DNA from 2 places in the Lactobacillus paragasseri genome. Region 1 is predicted to be linked to the other one. Evidence: riboswitches for the same ligand, from Rfam matches in the RefSeq annotation. Region 1 holds a riboswitch; the other holds the start of a gene.
The links. Region 1 has a riboswitch for FMN ahead of LpgJCM5343_RS04945 (GTP cyclohydrolase II). Riboswitches for the same ligand answer to the same signal wherever they lie in the genome.

Region 1 (7,590 bases):
TCACTAATACCGCTGGAGTATAGTATTTAGAAAAACGATTGATTAATTTTTCAGTATGAGACTTAGAATCTTGAGCTTCTTCTACCATTTCGATAATTTTACCAAAGGTAGTATCGTCTCCAGCTGCTGTAGTTTCTACCGTCAAGGTACCATCTTCTAGAATTGTTCCGGCATAGACTTGATCACCTTGTTTTTTATCAGCTGGTTTTGACTCACCATTAACATTGGCTTCATTTAAATAGCCTGAACCTGCGACAATTTTTCCATCAACTGGGACTTGATCGCCGGTTTTAATCAAAATCTTTTCACCAAGATCAATAAAATCTATGTCCTCTTCTTCCGTTGCTCCGTCATCTTGCAAAACCAACGCAGTTTTTGGCGCCATTTTAGTTAAATCAGACACAGCTTTACGAGTCTTTTTAAGGGTAAGTTCTTCTAGAACATCACCTAATGCAAAAAGCCAGGTAACAATCGCCGCTTCATTAAATTCGCCAATAACAATAGCACCAATTACTGCTAACGATACTAAGACATCAATAGAAACTAATTTTACTTTTAATGATGAAATAGCTGTTAACAAAATTGGAATTAAGCCAATAATTCCTACTATTAGCATCAAAACTTGATAAGCAGCATTGATATGGAATAACCACTTAGCTGTTTCCGCAAATAAAATCAGCACAGTATTAAGTGCCAAAATTATCTTTTGATGTTTAACAAAAAATTGTTGAATCTTTACCATTTACATTCTCCTTTGTTTTACATGCTTTAGTTTAGGAGAAATGAGTTTTACAAAAATTGATAACCATCAAGAAAAAGCACTTAATATTGAAAATTAAGTGCTCGTACTTTTAGTAAGATTATTTGAATTTAACTTTTTGTTTATTACGCTTCTTGATTTATCCGCCTAATATCGCGTTCCTGCGTCAATCTAATGACTAACCGAATCATCGCGTAAGCAAAGATAAAAATGAATAAAGTTTACCAATTAATCAACCAATTATTTAAAAACATCATTATTGAAAATAATGCAAGGGTTCCAATAAGATGAAAAATAAATGCTAGTAAATACGATAAGTCCGTTTTAAATAGAAAACTTAATTCGCCAATCAAACCACTGCAAATGAAGACGATAAAAACACTATTTATCGGAACAGCCGTTAACCGACGGGTATCTATATGAAAAATAAATTTTAAAACAAAACCGATAATCACTAATTGCACGATTGCCCGAATTACGCTAATAAAATATCTTTGGTTAATCCCAGCTTTTCTTTTGCGGAAATTGCAATTGATACTAATACTAGCGCAAAAGCTAAAACTAAGGATAAGTTGCTAACCGTTACATTTTTCATTTACTAAGCCTCTACTTTTTTCATTTACTAAGCCCCTACTTTTAATTTCTAAAACATTTTTAGCTACTTGAATTTCACTCTGATCATGAGTCACTTGTACAATAGTTGTCCCTTGTCGATGGACAGATTCAATCAAACGATGAACTATTTCTTTACTTTTTCCATCTAATCCCGCTGTAACTTCATCAAGTAATAGCACTTTGGGTAAGAAGACAATACTTCGAATTAAAGCAACTCTTTGTTTTTCACCGCCTGACAAAGAATTTATTTCTTTATTTAAAAATTCAGCTGGTAAATCTACAATCTTTAATAATGAATCTAGCCTGGCTAAATCTACTTCTTTATTTCTGATTTGATAGGGAAAAGATAAATTATCTTTAACAGTTTTGCCAAAAAGAACCGGCTGCTGAAAGCAGTACATTACTTGTCGACGATACTTAATTGGGTCTAATTTTTGAATATCGCTACCATGATAAAAAATAGTGCCCGAACTGGGACTGATTAAGTTCGCAATTAATTTTAGAATTGTACTTTTTCCCGCTCCCGATGGACCAATTAAAGTTAAAAAGTCACCATTTTTTATCCCAAAAGATAGATTATTTAAAATAGTTCGTTTTCCCACTTGATAATTAACGTTTTTCAGTTCAATTATTGTTATTGATTATTCCTTTAAATCTTTTCTTTCAATTATAGTACTTTTGCATAATCAAGATTTAAGTGAAAAAGCGTAAAAAATAAAAGTTTGGAGCTAATCTCCAAACTTTTTACTATATTTTCTGTTCAACATCATGAATTTTAACCACTAATACTGCTCGAATCCAATCAAATTGTGCTTTCATTTGATCAAAATATGCACCTTCATTAATAAATTGACCACTACCGTGAATATGATACCCGCGACCCATACCAGCGATTCCTTGATAATTATAAGAACCAATCGTAATCGTTAATTCATGCTTAGAATCTTTCTTGAAATCCTGTTCAATTGAATGCATCCCAGCAGCCGGAATCAAAATAGTATCATCCGCAACCACATTAATATATTGTGACCAAGTATTAACCACACTAGCTGGATTGCCATTGATGGAAATAATCGTTGCTGGTCCTTTATCTTCTAAAACGTCTAAAAAATCTTCGTTCATTATCTTTGTCATAAATTCTACCTCCTAAAACCTTTCAGTTTTACTTTATTCCTTAATCCTGACAACCTATGTCAGAATTAGCAAATTAATATTGCTGAATTATTTCATTTAACTTTTCCAAATAGCTATTCTTTAATTCTTTTGGCTTTAATACTTTTACTTCAGAACCCAGAGATATCAAATAGTCGACTAAATAATGTAGTTCTTCCTTGTTATATTTACCATTCAGATATATTTTTCCATGCTTATGGTCAATTTGCATGATTGGGTATGAATTATACTCAACTTTTTGTTCACCGATTTTGGTTAACTGACATTGATAAGGGATGCAATAATGCTCCCGTTCATATTGCCGGAAGCTATCAAGTAATTGCTCTTTATTCATCACCGATTGTTTAGTATTTAGTAGCTTTACTGTTTCAAATTTATCAAGCCGCAAGACAAACCAACGTTTTAAATCCAAATTATAAGCATGACAAAACCAATTCCCTGCTTGGTAGAATATATCAAGCAACTGCAATTTTTGTTCTTCTTTAATAAACTGAAAATTTCGCGCTAAAATTACGCTATTATTCAGACAAGCTTTAAGTAGCAAAGTAAAAAAAGGTACTTCATTCAAGCTTGGCTGACTAATATAGTGAACAAATTCTTTTTGAAGACTAATTTGGTTTTGTAATTTTTGAGGTAGATTCTTTAGTAATTTAGTCTGAATCTTTTGATATTCATTACTGTATGGCGTTTCACTAAGATTTTTTATTGCCTGTAAAGCGAAAAAGATAGCGTTGATCTCTTGCGTATTAAAACGGATGGGCAATAGTAACTTACTATTAGTAATGTAATAACCACCACTACGCCCAGTTTCACTATAAAAAGCTAAGCCTAACTGCTCTAGATCGGTAATATCTCGCAAAGCTGTTCGTTCAGAAATTGCAAATTTTTCTTCTAGTTCTTTTAAATGAAAGATCTTTTTATCGGTTAAGTATAGTAGTTCTTGATTAAGTCGTTCAGATTTTTTCATAGTTGTGCAAGCTTTCCTGTCAAAAAATGTCAGTCTTTTATTCTATAATAATGCTGATAGGCGTTCAGGACAAGGAAGGTCATACTATGGTAGATATTTTAACTAAACAAACCAGCAATCAAAAATTCTCATTTAAATGAAATTTACGTTGACGATGTTGAGGCAGCAAAAAAGATTTAGGTGTTTTAGAAATCACGCCTAAAACCGCTAGTTACCTAGACCACCAAACTCACCCAATCTTTATGAGAAAGTTTGAGTTTTAGCAGTTAAATTGATAAGAATAATCAAAATCAATAATTAATTTCAAATTTTATACATAAAGAAACATCACAGACTCCAGTATCAATCCACTGAAATTTGTGATGTTTCGTTTATTCTTTTACCAAATGGATTTCACGATCAAATAATTTATGCATCCCTTCATTGAAGTTATGTACAATAAAAACAATCGTTGCTTTACTTTTCAGTAAATTCTTTAAAAGAGCCCTATAAATATCATTTGACAAAAAAGAAAAGCAGCTTTATGCCGAATGAGAATTAAATAAATGTTCTTCGAGGCAGGGTGAAATTCCCGACCGGCGGTAAAGTCCGCAACCCGCGCAAGCGGTTGAACCCTTAATGGTACCGATAGTTATAGTCTAGATGGAAGAAGGATAATTTTAATCTACGCTTATTTGCGTACTTGAATTATTTTTTAACTTGCATACTATTTCTGAACCTCGAAGTTTAGCTTCGAGGTTCTTTTTTTGTTCTGTTAGGAAGTGATTTAAATGGAAAAAGACCAATATTATATGAATTTAGCTTTACAAGAAGCTAAAAAAGGACGCTTCCAAACTTGGAAGAATCCTTTGGTTGGTGCTGTGATTTTCAAAGAATTGAAGATCAAAGAAATCAATTTGCTAACTAATAATCCTGATAAAATTGACCAATTAAACGATTACGGTATTAAGATTAATAAACGTATTCCATTAGAACTTGCATCTAATGATGTTGATCGTTTTTACCTACAAACTAAGAAAAAGAGATTTCATCATTTATTAGAACTCAAGGAGGTTGAATAATGACTGAATATACTGGAAACTTCACTAATACTCATGGAAAAATCGCGATTGTCGTAGCTAAATTTAATAAAATTGTTACTAAAAATTTGGTTCGCGGTGCTAAAGAAACACTTCATCAATTCGGAATCCAAGACGATGAAATTGATGTCATCTGGGTACCAGGAGCATTTGAAATAGCCTTCACTGCTCAAAAACTAATTAAATCTGATAAATATGCTGGAATTATGACTCTCGGTGCAGTAATCAAGGGTGAAACTGATCATTATGCCATGATTATTCAAAACGTAACTAATGCGATTATGCAGATGAATTTACAAGCTAAAATTCCAGTCACTTTTGGTATTTTAACTACAGAAAATATTGAACAAGCTTTGCAAAGGGCGGGCTTAAAAGCAGGCAACGAAGGCTCTTCTACTGCCCAAAGTTTACTTGAAATGATCTCCCTCAATGAGCAATTGTAATTACTAACTATTTTACCCAAACACAACTAAATCCAACAAAAAAACTAGCCATGTTTTTACATGGCTAGTTTTTCTTGATAACTTATCTTTATTAATGCCTAAATTTAGAATCTTGCCATACCTAAGGCATGTTGTGCAGCTAAGTTAAGCAAACTCCATTGACGGTCAAATCCTGGTTGGAAGAAGAAGTCTTGTTCAGCCAAGTCTTCCAAACGCATCTTATGACTAATTGCTAAAGCTAAAACATTGCCTTGAGCAGTAATATCATACTTAGAAAGAACTGCACCACCTAGAATTTGGTGAGTGTATGGATTAAAGGTTAAGCTGACATATACCTTAGGATTATCTGCTTCTGGAACATAAGCTGGGCGCATGTTATCTTCATAGAAACTAGTTTGGTAATCAAGCTTGTTCTTAGCAGCTGAGAATTGATTTAATCCTGCAGTAGCAAAGTGATAGTCAAATACACTAAGAGCTGAAGCACCGATAACACCTTTGAAGGCACGGTCTGGCTTATCTTCGAAGATATGATCAACTACATATTGAGCTTCTCTTCTAGTAGTAGTGGCTAAGGCAATTGGCATTGGTTTACCAGCTGGAATCGAAAGCGGCAGAATTGCATCTCCAATTGCATAAACATCTTTTACATTAGTTCTCAAATATGGATCAGTCTTAATCCAGCCTCTTTGATCTAAGTCAACTACGCCCTTTAGCCAGTCAGTATTAGGCATTACACCTGCTGAAACAACAACCAAGTCAGCTGGGACATCACCTTGATCAGTTTTAACACTTTCAACTTTTCCATTACCGTTAAAGCCTTCGATCTTGACACCCATCTTCAAGTCCATATTTTTCTTAAAGGTAGGTTCCAAAACATCGAGTAATTCAGAATTAAGATAGGTTCCTAATGGGCGATCAATCATATCCATTAAAGTTACATGCTTGCCAGCTTTAGCAAATACTTCGCTAGCTTCAGTACCGATATAACCAGCACCAACAATAGCAACATTTTTAATTGCTGGATCGTTAGCAGCACTCATCAACTTAGAAGCCCAGTCACGTCCACGCATCAAATAGATATTCTTGAGATCATTACCTGGCACAGGTAAAACTTTAGGAGTTACGCCTGAAGAAAGAATCAACCTATCATATTGGACTTCTTCTTCAGAATTATTAGTTAAGTCTTTAACTGTAACAGTCTTATTTTCAGGATGAATAGCAGTTACTTCATGGTTAGCATAAACATGACCGCCCTTCTTTTCAACATCTTCTGGGGCAAAGTTTCTAACGTCATCTTCTGCTGTAACTTTATTTTCTAAGTACAACTGCATTCCACAGGACATAAATGAAATAAAGTCGCCAGCTTCGTAAACAGTTACATCTACATCATTATATTTATCTAACAGCTCAATTGCTGATTCATGACCACCATGTGAAGCACCAACAATTACAATTTTACGTTTATCCATAAAATCCTCCTAACACAATAGTTTCTGCTTTACAGTTTTAATGGTAACACTTATTATTTAATATCCATCATATTTTGCTCAAAACTAATGGACAAAAATCAAATTAATGTTGACATCTGTAAACGTAAATATTACCATTCATCTGTAACTTGTAAAAAGTAGGAAAGAGATAATTTCATGAAAAACAAACGAATTGCTGCTTTAATTGCAATTGCGATTTTTACCTTTATGACTTTCTTTAACTTAAATTCACCACTTTGGCTCTTCGTAGTTACTTTCTTATTTTACGGAGTCAGAATGGGACTCTTCCAATCGCCAAAAAATTCAGTTATTATGTCTTCCGTTGACCAGCAATTCTTAGGGATTGCTGGTAGTGTTAATTCCTTAGTTCGTAATTTCGGGATGGAACTTGGAGTAAGTCTATCAACCATTATCCTTTTATAGCTCAATGAGTTTTAAAGCTGGTAAAAATATCACCACTTATCCAGTAGGACAAAATCAATTATTTATGTCCGGTTTACATATTGCCTTCATCTTTGCTCTGATATTCGCTGCAACAGCTGAATAATTACTGTTACGCGTTTTGTAAAGAGCCACAAAAATAGATAGTTAATTGAAGCAGGTTTATTACCTGCTTTTTTATATAAAATGAATTACATTAAAGCCAGTAATTGCTGTAATAGCAATCATGAAAACTGTATAAAGATTTTCCAATTTTGCTGATGAAATCTTCTGGTTCCAAACTGTACCAATATAACCGCCAATAATTGAAGCAATGATCAACATAGGAATCATTTTCATATCAAACATCTGATATTGTGCACTAGCAACAATCGAAATGATTTTGGTAATTTGTGAGAAAAAGACCGTTGCAATTGAATAAACCGAAGATTGCTTCATTGTGAAGTGAAAAATTATTACGAATAGAGATACATTAAGTGGTCCACCACCAATAGCCAGAAAGATTGAAATGGCTCCTAAAAATAAACCTACAAAGAAAGCTAAAACAATATTTCCCTTTATATTATTCATGGTTCATTTGCAGTTAACCGTGCCCATCATTTTGTTAAAGATCAGAAATGGT
Region 2 (7,590 bases), 120 kb from region 1:
GAACTGGTGACATTCATTCCGATTTAAAAATTATTAGAGTTCTTGGTAAAGGTTCAAAAGAACGACTTGTACCAATTACTGAAGTTGCTTTATCGTGGCTTGAAAAGTATCAAAAGGATGTTAGGGATGCTCAAGTACTAAAAAGCGGTCAATTTACTGATGTAATTTTTCTAAACAATCATGGTCATCAACTAACGAGACAGGCTGTTTGGCAGAAGATAAAAAAGTATTGTCAGCTGGTTGGAATAACTAAAAATGTTACTCCCCATACTTTGAGACATACTTTCGCTACTCATTTGCTTGAAAACGGGGCAGATTTGCGTGTAGTTCAAGAAATTTTGGGTCATAGTGATATTACAACTACGCAGATCTATACTAATCTGACGCAGAAGCATATTTTGGAGGTTTATAATCAAGCACATCCACGTGCTTAAATATTATGATCAGCAAATATAAAAAAGACTATGAAAAAACTGTAATGGGATATTTGTCTTATCTTCCAGATTTTAAAAATATTAAGAACTTACAAGAAGAGATGAAGTTATATACTAGTGATTCTAATCAATTTGAAGTTCTTATTTATAAAGAAAAGGGTAACGCAAGAGGTATTATTGGCATTCAAGAAGAAAAAGACTTTATAATTATTCGCTATCTATCTCTTGATCCAACAATGCGTGATTCAGAAACTAAACGCTTGGTAATGAAAGATCTAAAGCATCTTTATCCTGATAAAATGATTACCGCTTTACCTGACTGGGCCTTTTTATTAAGCTATTTAAAGGAAGATAAGACCGATGAATAATGTCGATGAATTAACTTTGGATCTTCCAAATTTTACGGGACCATTAGATCTACTTTTGAACTTAATTAGATCACAAAAGATAGATATTTACGATATTCCAATTGCGAAGATTACTGGACAATACTTAGCTAATTTGGCTCGCTGGCAGACTTTAGACTTGCAAATTGCTGGCGAGTATTTTGTGATGGCATCAACTCTTCTTAGAATTAAATCGCAATATTTACTTCCCAAAAATGACTTTGTTGAAGAAGATCAATATCAGGAAGACCCGCGTGCTGAACTAGTTGAGCAGCTGGTCCAATATTCAGTTTTTCAAAGAATTGCGGAATACTTTAAGAAACGAGATGAAGAAATGCCAATTACTGTGGCTAAAGATCCATCTGTTTCGCCTAAAAAAGAAGTTGAGCCTCTTCCCTTAGGAGAAATTACAAGTGATGAGCTGGCTAATACTTTTAAAGTTGTTTTGGAGCGTTTTAAATTAAGAAAACCACAAGTGGGACAAATAGAAGTTCATGAAACTTCAATTGAAGAAATGACGACATTTTTAAAGGATAAACTTCACCATAGAAAAAAGGTTAGCTTTTTTGACTGTATTAAGAATTTTCAGGATCTTGATCAGGTAATTGGTTTGTTTTTAGCAGTTTTAGAATTATGTCGTGATCATAAAATTTTAGTAAAGCAAAATAGAGACTTTGGTGACCTAGAATTAGAGAAAGTTGAGACTAATGGCAAGTAAAGAAGCACAATTAGAAGCTCTCCTTTATGCAGCAGGGGATGATGGTTTGGAAACAGATAATTTATTACAATTATTAGAAATTTCACCATCGGCATTACGAGAGTTAGCAAACCATCTAAAAGATCGACTTAAAAATGATGAGAACTCTGGCTTACAACTGATCTGCATTAATCATACTTATAAATTAACTACCAGTGCGGAATGCGGGGATGTTATTTCTAAATTTTTCCAAAAAGATTTATCGAAGAATTTAAGTCAGTCAGCTCTTGAAATACTTTCAATTATTGCATATCGTCAACCGATAACACGGGTTGAAATTGATGATTTACGTGGTGTTAACTCATCAGGAGCATTGCAGACTTTAGTTTGGCGTGGACTGATTAAAGTAAATGGTAAAAAAGACGTACCTGGCCACCCTAACTTATATGTGACTACAGACTATTTCTTACAGTATTTTAACTATGAAAGTTTAGCTGATTTGCCAGTAATAGAAGAGTTTGAATCAGATGACAATCCTGTGAACTTATTTGATCAGGATGAGAGAAGTAGCAAAGAAATAAATTTTGATGAAGGAGAGTAAAATGGCTGAAAGATTGCAAAAAGTAATTGCACAAGCTGGCGTTGCGTCAAGACGTAAGGCTGAGAAAATGATTACAGCTGGGCAAGTAACTGTTAATGGTAAAAGAATTACTGAGCTGGGAACGAAAGTTGAACCGAGCGACAAAATTGAAGTAAATGGAGTTCCAATTGAGAAAGAAACACTCCACACATATTTGTTTTACAAACCTCGTGGCGTAATTTCTTCAGTAAAAGATGATAAGGGCAGAAAGACTGTTGTCGATTACTTTGAAGATGTACCATATCGCTTATATCCAGTTGGTCGTCTTGATTATGATACTTCAGGCTTATTGTTAATGACTAATGATGGTGAATTAGCTAATAAGTTGATGCATCCTCGTAATGAAGTACCAAAGGTTTATGTAGCCAAAATTAAAGGACTTCTTTCTCCAGAAGATATTCACTCTCTTACACATGGGGTTCGAATTGATGGACGTAAGAGTGCGCCAGCAAAATTGAAGATTTTGAAGACGGATGAAAAGAAAAATACTCAAATTGTTCAATTAACAATTCATGAGGGGCATTATCACCAAGTTAAGAGGATGTTTGAAGCAGTTCATCATTTTGTTGAAAAATTATCTCGTGAAAAGTATGCTTTCTTGACTTTAAAATCACTGACTTCAGGTGAATATCGTGAATTAACGCATGAAGAAGTCTCTCGTTTAAATCACTTATCTGACTAACGCTACTTGTCAAGCTATGATAAAATAAAACTAATAATCTATAATTGTGGAGGATTTTGGAATGAAGGAAAATAAATCTCAGGACAATCAAGAACCTAAGGGTCCTTACAAGCATTTTGAACGTCCGACAACGTCTAGAAGTGCGATGCATCATCGCCACCGTTCAGAGCCTGCACCCGAACCAACTCCTAGTCGTCCAGATAAGAACTCTAAGGGTACACACCATAGTCAGTTATGGGCTGGGTTGATTATAGTTGCAATAATTTTGATTGCCTTGATTCCGATTGTTTCTTCAAAGTTGCACTCTAATTCTAATAACTTGGCTGAAAAGAGTGTTAAAGTTTCAAAGAGTTCTTCTAAGTCTCATAAATCTAAGAGTAAAAAGCCTAAGCGTAGTTCTTCGAAGAAGAGTAAGTCTAAGAGTAGTGTGAAGAAAGAAGAGAAGAAATCGTCAAGCCAATCTCATGACGTAACTCCAGCTGTAACTAGTCAGTCTCAAAGTAGTCAAACTAGCCAAAGCAGTACCCAATCTTATGCTTCTAGTGCTAGTCAAACTACCACTCAAGACCAAACTCAACAAGCAAACCAAAATTCATACCAAAATAATCAAAATACCTGGCAGAATAACAGTGGAAGCAGCTCGTCACAAAATCAAGCTCCAAGTTCTTACACTGTTCAAGAAGGCGATTCTTTATCAAAAATTGCTCGTGAAAATAACACTTCAGTGCATTATTTAGAGCAGCTTAATGGTTTAGAATCAGCTGATAGTATTAGTATTGGTCAATCAATTAAACTTAAATAATTAAAAAACATTATTATTTACAATTTAGTTAAGAAGTATTATCATTTACTTGTAAAAAGTAAATAAAAGGATGTTGTCTTCAGGGCAGGGTGAAATTCCCGACCGGCGGTTAGAGTCCGCGAGCTACGATGTAGTTGAACCTTAGGTACCGATAGTTAAAGTCTAGATGGAAGAAGACAGACTAAAAAACTAAACATGATTTAGATTAATAAGGTCTGTTGCTGAGGCAACAGGCCTTTTGTATGTTATGGAGGAATCATCATGCAAAGAAAAACTAGTTTAAGTCATGTCAGACTTGCTTATTGGCTTGCTTGGGCAATGATTGGTGCATTGGCATTTTTAATTATGAAAATTGAAGTCCCAATTATTCCAGGCTTTGATTATTTGAAGATGGACTTTTCGGATTCACTTGTTGCCTTGAGCACCTTAGTTTTTGGACCATTGGGCGGAACAATGATTGCACTCTTTAAGTCATTATTGAGTCTTTTTATTTCTGGTTTTAATCCAATTTCAATGATCGGACAACTAGCTGCGTTTTTAGCAAGTTTAGCTTATATCTTGCCATTTTATTTCATCAGTAAAAAACATGAAGATAAAGTAAAATATCAAATTTTTGGTTTAATTGTCGGTACACTAGCTTTAACGGTAGTAATGTCACTAGCAAATTATTTTGTTCTAACTCCAATGTATATTTCTTTAATGGGATTTAAGTTAAACTCATCACTTTTAACTTACGTTGTTTCTGCTATTATTCCTTTCAACTTAATTAAGGGTTTGATTAACAGTATTGTTGTTTTGATTTTAGCGAAAACTTTATTACCTGTTCTAGAGAAGTTTGTAAGACGTAATTTCTAAAATATTTTCTAAAAGAATTATGTTTAGCCAGAAGTCGAGTGACTTCTGGTTTTTGTTTTATGGTAGAATTTACTTTGAATGAAAAAGAAAGGACTCAATTTTTTAATGCAAGTAGCTATTGATGGTCCTGCATCAGCGGGGAAGAGTACAGTTGCTAAAATTATCGCGCATAATTTAGGCTATATTTATATCGATACTGGTGCAATGTATCGAGCATGTACATTAATTGCACACGACAATCACGTTGACTATGGTGATGAAAAGACGATCTTAGACCTGGTTGACAAGAGCACAATTGAATTTAAGCAAGAAGATGGAGAACAGAAGGTTTATGTAAATGGCAAGGATGTATCAATTGCCATTAGAACTCCAGAAATTACTGAGAATGTTTCTCAAGTGTCAGCCTTGAAGTCAATTCGTGAAAAGATGGTTGAATTACAGCGTGAAATGGCTGGTAAACATAATGTTATTATGGATGGCCGTGATATTGGGACGACAGTTTTACCAGATGCTGAGGTAAAAATCTTCTTAATCGCTAGTGTGGCATCAAGAGCTAAGAGACGCTTTTTAGATTTTCAAGAAAAAGGAATTCACCAAGACTTGAAAGATATTGAACATGATATTGAAGTTCGCGACTATAAAGATTCTCATCGTGAAATTTCTCCATTAAAAAAAGCAGCGGATGCAATTGAATTAGATACAACAAACCTTACTATTGATGAGGTTGTAGCTAAAATAAGCGAGATAATACAAAAAAAGCAAAAAAATTAAACAAAAGTGTGGAAAAAAGACATCAAGTACTTTAAAATAAAGTATGATATTGGGAGGTAATTATGACAGATAATAGTAATCAATTCTTAGATGCTCTAAAAGAAATGCAGGGAGTTGAAGTCGGCAACATTGTTAACGTTGAAGTTTTAAGTGTTGAAGATGGACAAATCGCTGTTGGTGTTGAAAATGCAGGTGTTGAAGGTGTAATCACTAAACGTGAATTCACTAATGACCGTAACGCAGATTTAAACCAATTGGTAAAACCTGGTGATAAGTTTGAAGCTTTAGTTCTTAGAAGAGCTGGTGGCGATAAAGAAAACGGCGAATTCTTCTTCTCAGTTACTCGTTTGAAGGAAAGAGAAGCTTACAAGGAATTAGAAAAGGTCTTTGAAGAAGGCAAGACTGTTGAAGGTACTGTAACTGGTGCTGTTCGCGGTGGTTTATTAGTTGACGTTGGTACACGTGGTTTCTTACCAGCATCACTTATTTCTAACCGTTACGTTTCTGACTTGAAGCCTTACATTGGCAAGAAGATGAACTTGAAGATCACTGAAATTGATCCTAACAAGAACAGATTAATTCTTTCAAGAAAAGACTTAATCGAAAAGGAACGTGAAGAAGCATTCGAAAACGTTGCTTCACAATTAGTTGTAGGTGATACGGTTGAAGGTAAAGTATCACGTTTAACTGGTTTTGGTGCCTTTGTTGACGTTGGTGGTGTGGACGGTTTAGTTCACATTTCAGAAATTTCTTACAAGCATGTTGACAAGCCAAGTGATGTATTGAAGGCTGGTCAAGATGTTAAGGTTAAAGTTATCGGTATTGATGACGATAGACACAGAATCTCCCTGTCAATTAAGCAAACTTTACCATCCCCATTTGAAGAAGCTACTGAAGGTTTACATGAAGGCGACATCATTGAAGGTGAAGTTAAGACTTTAACTTCATTCGGTGCATTCATCGAAGTAGCTGATGGAATCCAAGGTTTAGTACACGTTTCAGAAATTGCTAACAAGCACGTTGATAAGCCAAGTGATGTTTTAAAGGTTGGTCAAACTGTTAAAGTTAAAGTTTTGAGCGTTGACCCAAGTGACAGAAGAATCTCATTGTCAATCAAGCAAGCTGATCCTAATGCTGCTAAGAGTGAAAACTCACGTCCACGTCGTCGTCAAGATTCTGTAGCTGATAAGTACATGAATGACAATGACAACGGTTTTGCTTTAGGTGACATTATTGGTGATCAACTTAAAGATAAGGATTAATCGTCATTCGTCTAAAAAAGCTGACTCCGGTCAGCTTTTTTTATTTCTTAGATAAATAGAAAGGGGTAGAAATAATATGTCATTACCCATCGTTGCATTAGTTGGACGACCAAATGTTGGTAAATCAACTATTTTTAATAGAATTATTAATTCTCGCGTAGCTATTGTCGAGGATAAAGCTGGCGTCACTAGAGATAGAATTTATGCTCGTGCTGAATGGATGGGCCATGAATTTATCCTAATTGATACTGGTGGTATTACTTTAGACTCCGGTGAAATCGAAGAGCAAATTAAGGCTCAAGCTGAAATTGCGATTGATGAGGCTGATGTAATCGTCATGTTGGGGGATGTGACCCAGCACATGACTAATATGGATGAAACAATTGCTAAGATGCTTTATCGAACTAAGAAGCCAATTATTTTAGCAGTTAACAAGGCTGATAATCCTGAACAAAGAACTGATATTTATGATTTCTATAGTTTAGGTTTGGGCGACCCTATTCCTGTTTCTGGTAGTCATGGAACTGGTATGGGTGATTTACTTGATGCAATTGTTGGTGAATTCGGCGATAAGGCCAATCAACATGAAGATGATTCGATTCGCTTTAGTGTAATTGGTCGTCCTAATGTAGGAAAATCTTCACTGGTAAATGCTATTTTAGGTGAACAACGTGTAATTGTTTCTAACATCGAAGGGACAACGAGAGACGCCATTGACACGACTTTTACTAATGATGGGCAAAAGTATACTATTGTCGATACTGCCGGTATTAGACGCCGTGGCAAGGTCTACGAGAAGACTGAAAAGTATTCAGTTCTAAGAGCAATTAGTGCTATTGAAGAAAGTGATATTACACTTTTAGTTTTAGACGCTAGCACAGGCATTCGTGAACAAGATAAGCATGTTGCTGGCTATGCTCACGACGCAGGCCGAGGAGTAATTATTGTCGTAAATAAGTGGGATCTTCCTAAAAAAGATAGCACAAGCATGAAGGACTTTGAAAATACAATTAGACAGGAGTTCCAATACTTGGACTACGCTCCAATTGTTTTCGTTTCGG

Region 2: it holds a riboswitch for FMN, as region 1 does, so the genes downstream of both, LpgJCM5343_RS05425 (ECF transporter S component) here and LpgJCM5343_RS04945 (GTP cyclohydrolase II) in region 1, are expected to answer to the same signal.

Annotation. Positions count from the first base shown of each region.
Region 1 is NZ_AP018549.1:1,011,023-1,018,612, forward strand. It holds gene LpgJCM5343_RS04915 (heavy metal translocating P-type ATPase) at 1-742, opposite strand, end outside; partial or broken gene LpgJCM5343_RS09605 (ABC transporter permease) at 982-1,355, opposite strand; gene LpgJCM5343_RS04925 (ABC transporter ATP-binding protein) at 1,336-2,013, opposite strand; gene LpgJCM5343_RS04930 (FMN-binding protein) at 2,123-2,509, opposite strand; gene LpgJCM5343_RS04935 (helix-turn-helix transcriptional regulator) at 2,583-3,515, opposite strand; partial or broken gene LpgJCM5343_RS09700 (ABC transporter permease) at 3,887-3,997, opposite strand; FMN riboswitch at 4,060-4,173, shown strand; gene LpgJCM5343_RS04945 (GTP cyclohydrolase II) at 4,286-4,576, shown strand; gene ribH (6,7-dimethyl-8-ribityllumazine synthase) at 4,576-5,037, shown strand; gene LpgJCM5343_RS04955 (FAD-dependent oxidoreductase) at 5,142-6,506, opposite strand; gene LpgJCM5343_RS04960 (MFS transporter) at 6,684-6,950, shown strand; gene LpgJCM5343_RS04965 (sulfite exporter TauE/SafE family protein) at 7,146-7,538, opposite strand.
Region 2 is NZ_AP018549.1:1,127,555-1,135,144, reverse strand. It holds gene xerD (site-specific tyrosine recombinase XerD) at 1-434, shown strand, start outside; gene LpgJCM5343_RS05450 (hypothetical protein) at 440-802, shown strand; gene LpgJCM5343_RS05445 (segregation and condensation protein A) at 795-1,538, shown strand; gene scpB (SMC-Scp complex subunit ScpB) at 1,528-2,118, shown strand; gene LpgJCM5343_RS05435 (pseudouridine synthase) at 2,120-2,839, shown strand; gene LpgJCM5343_RS05430 (LysM peptidoglycan-binding domain-containing protein) at 2,901-3,641, shown strand; FMN riboswitch at 3,713-3,823, shown strand; gene LpgJCM5343_RS05425 (ECF transporter S component) at 3,903-4,496, shown strand; gene cmk ((d)CMP kinase) at 4,602-5,267, shown strand; gene rpsA (30S ribosomal protein S1) at 5,330-6,529, shown strand; gene der (ribosome biogenesis GTPase Der) at 6,606-7,590, shown strand, end outside.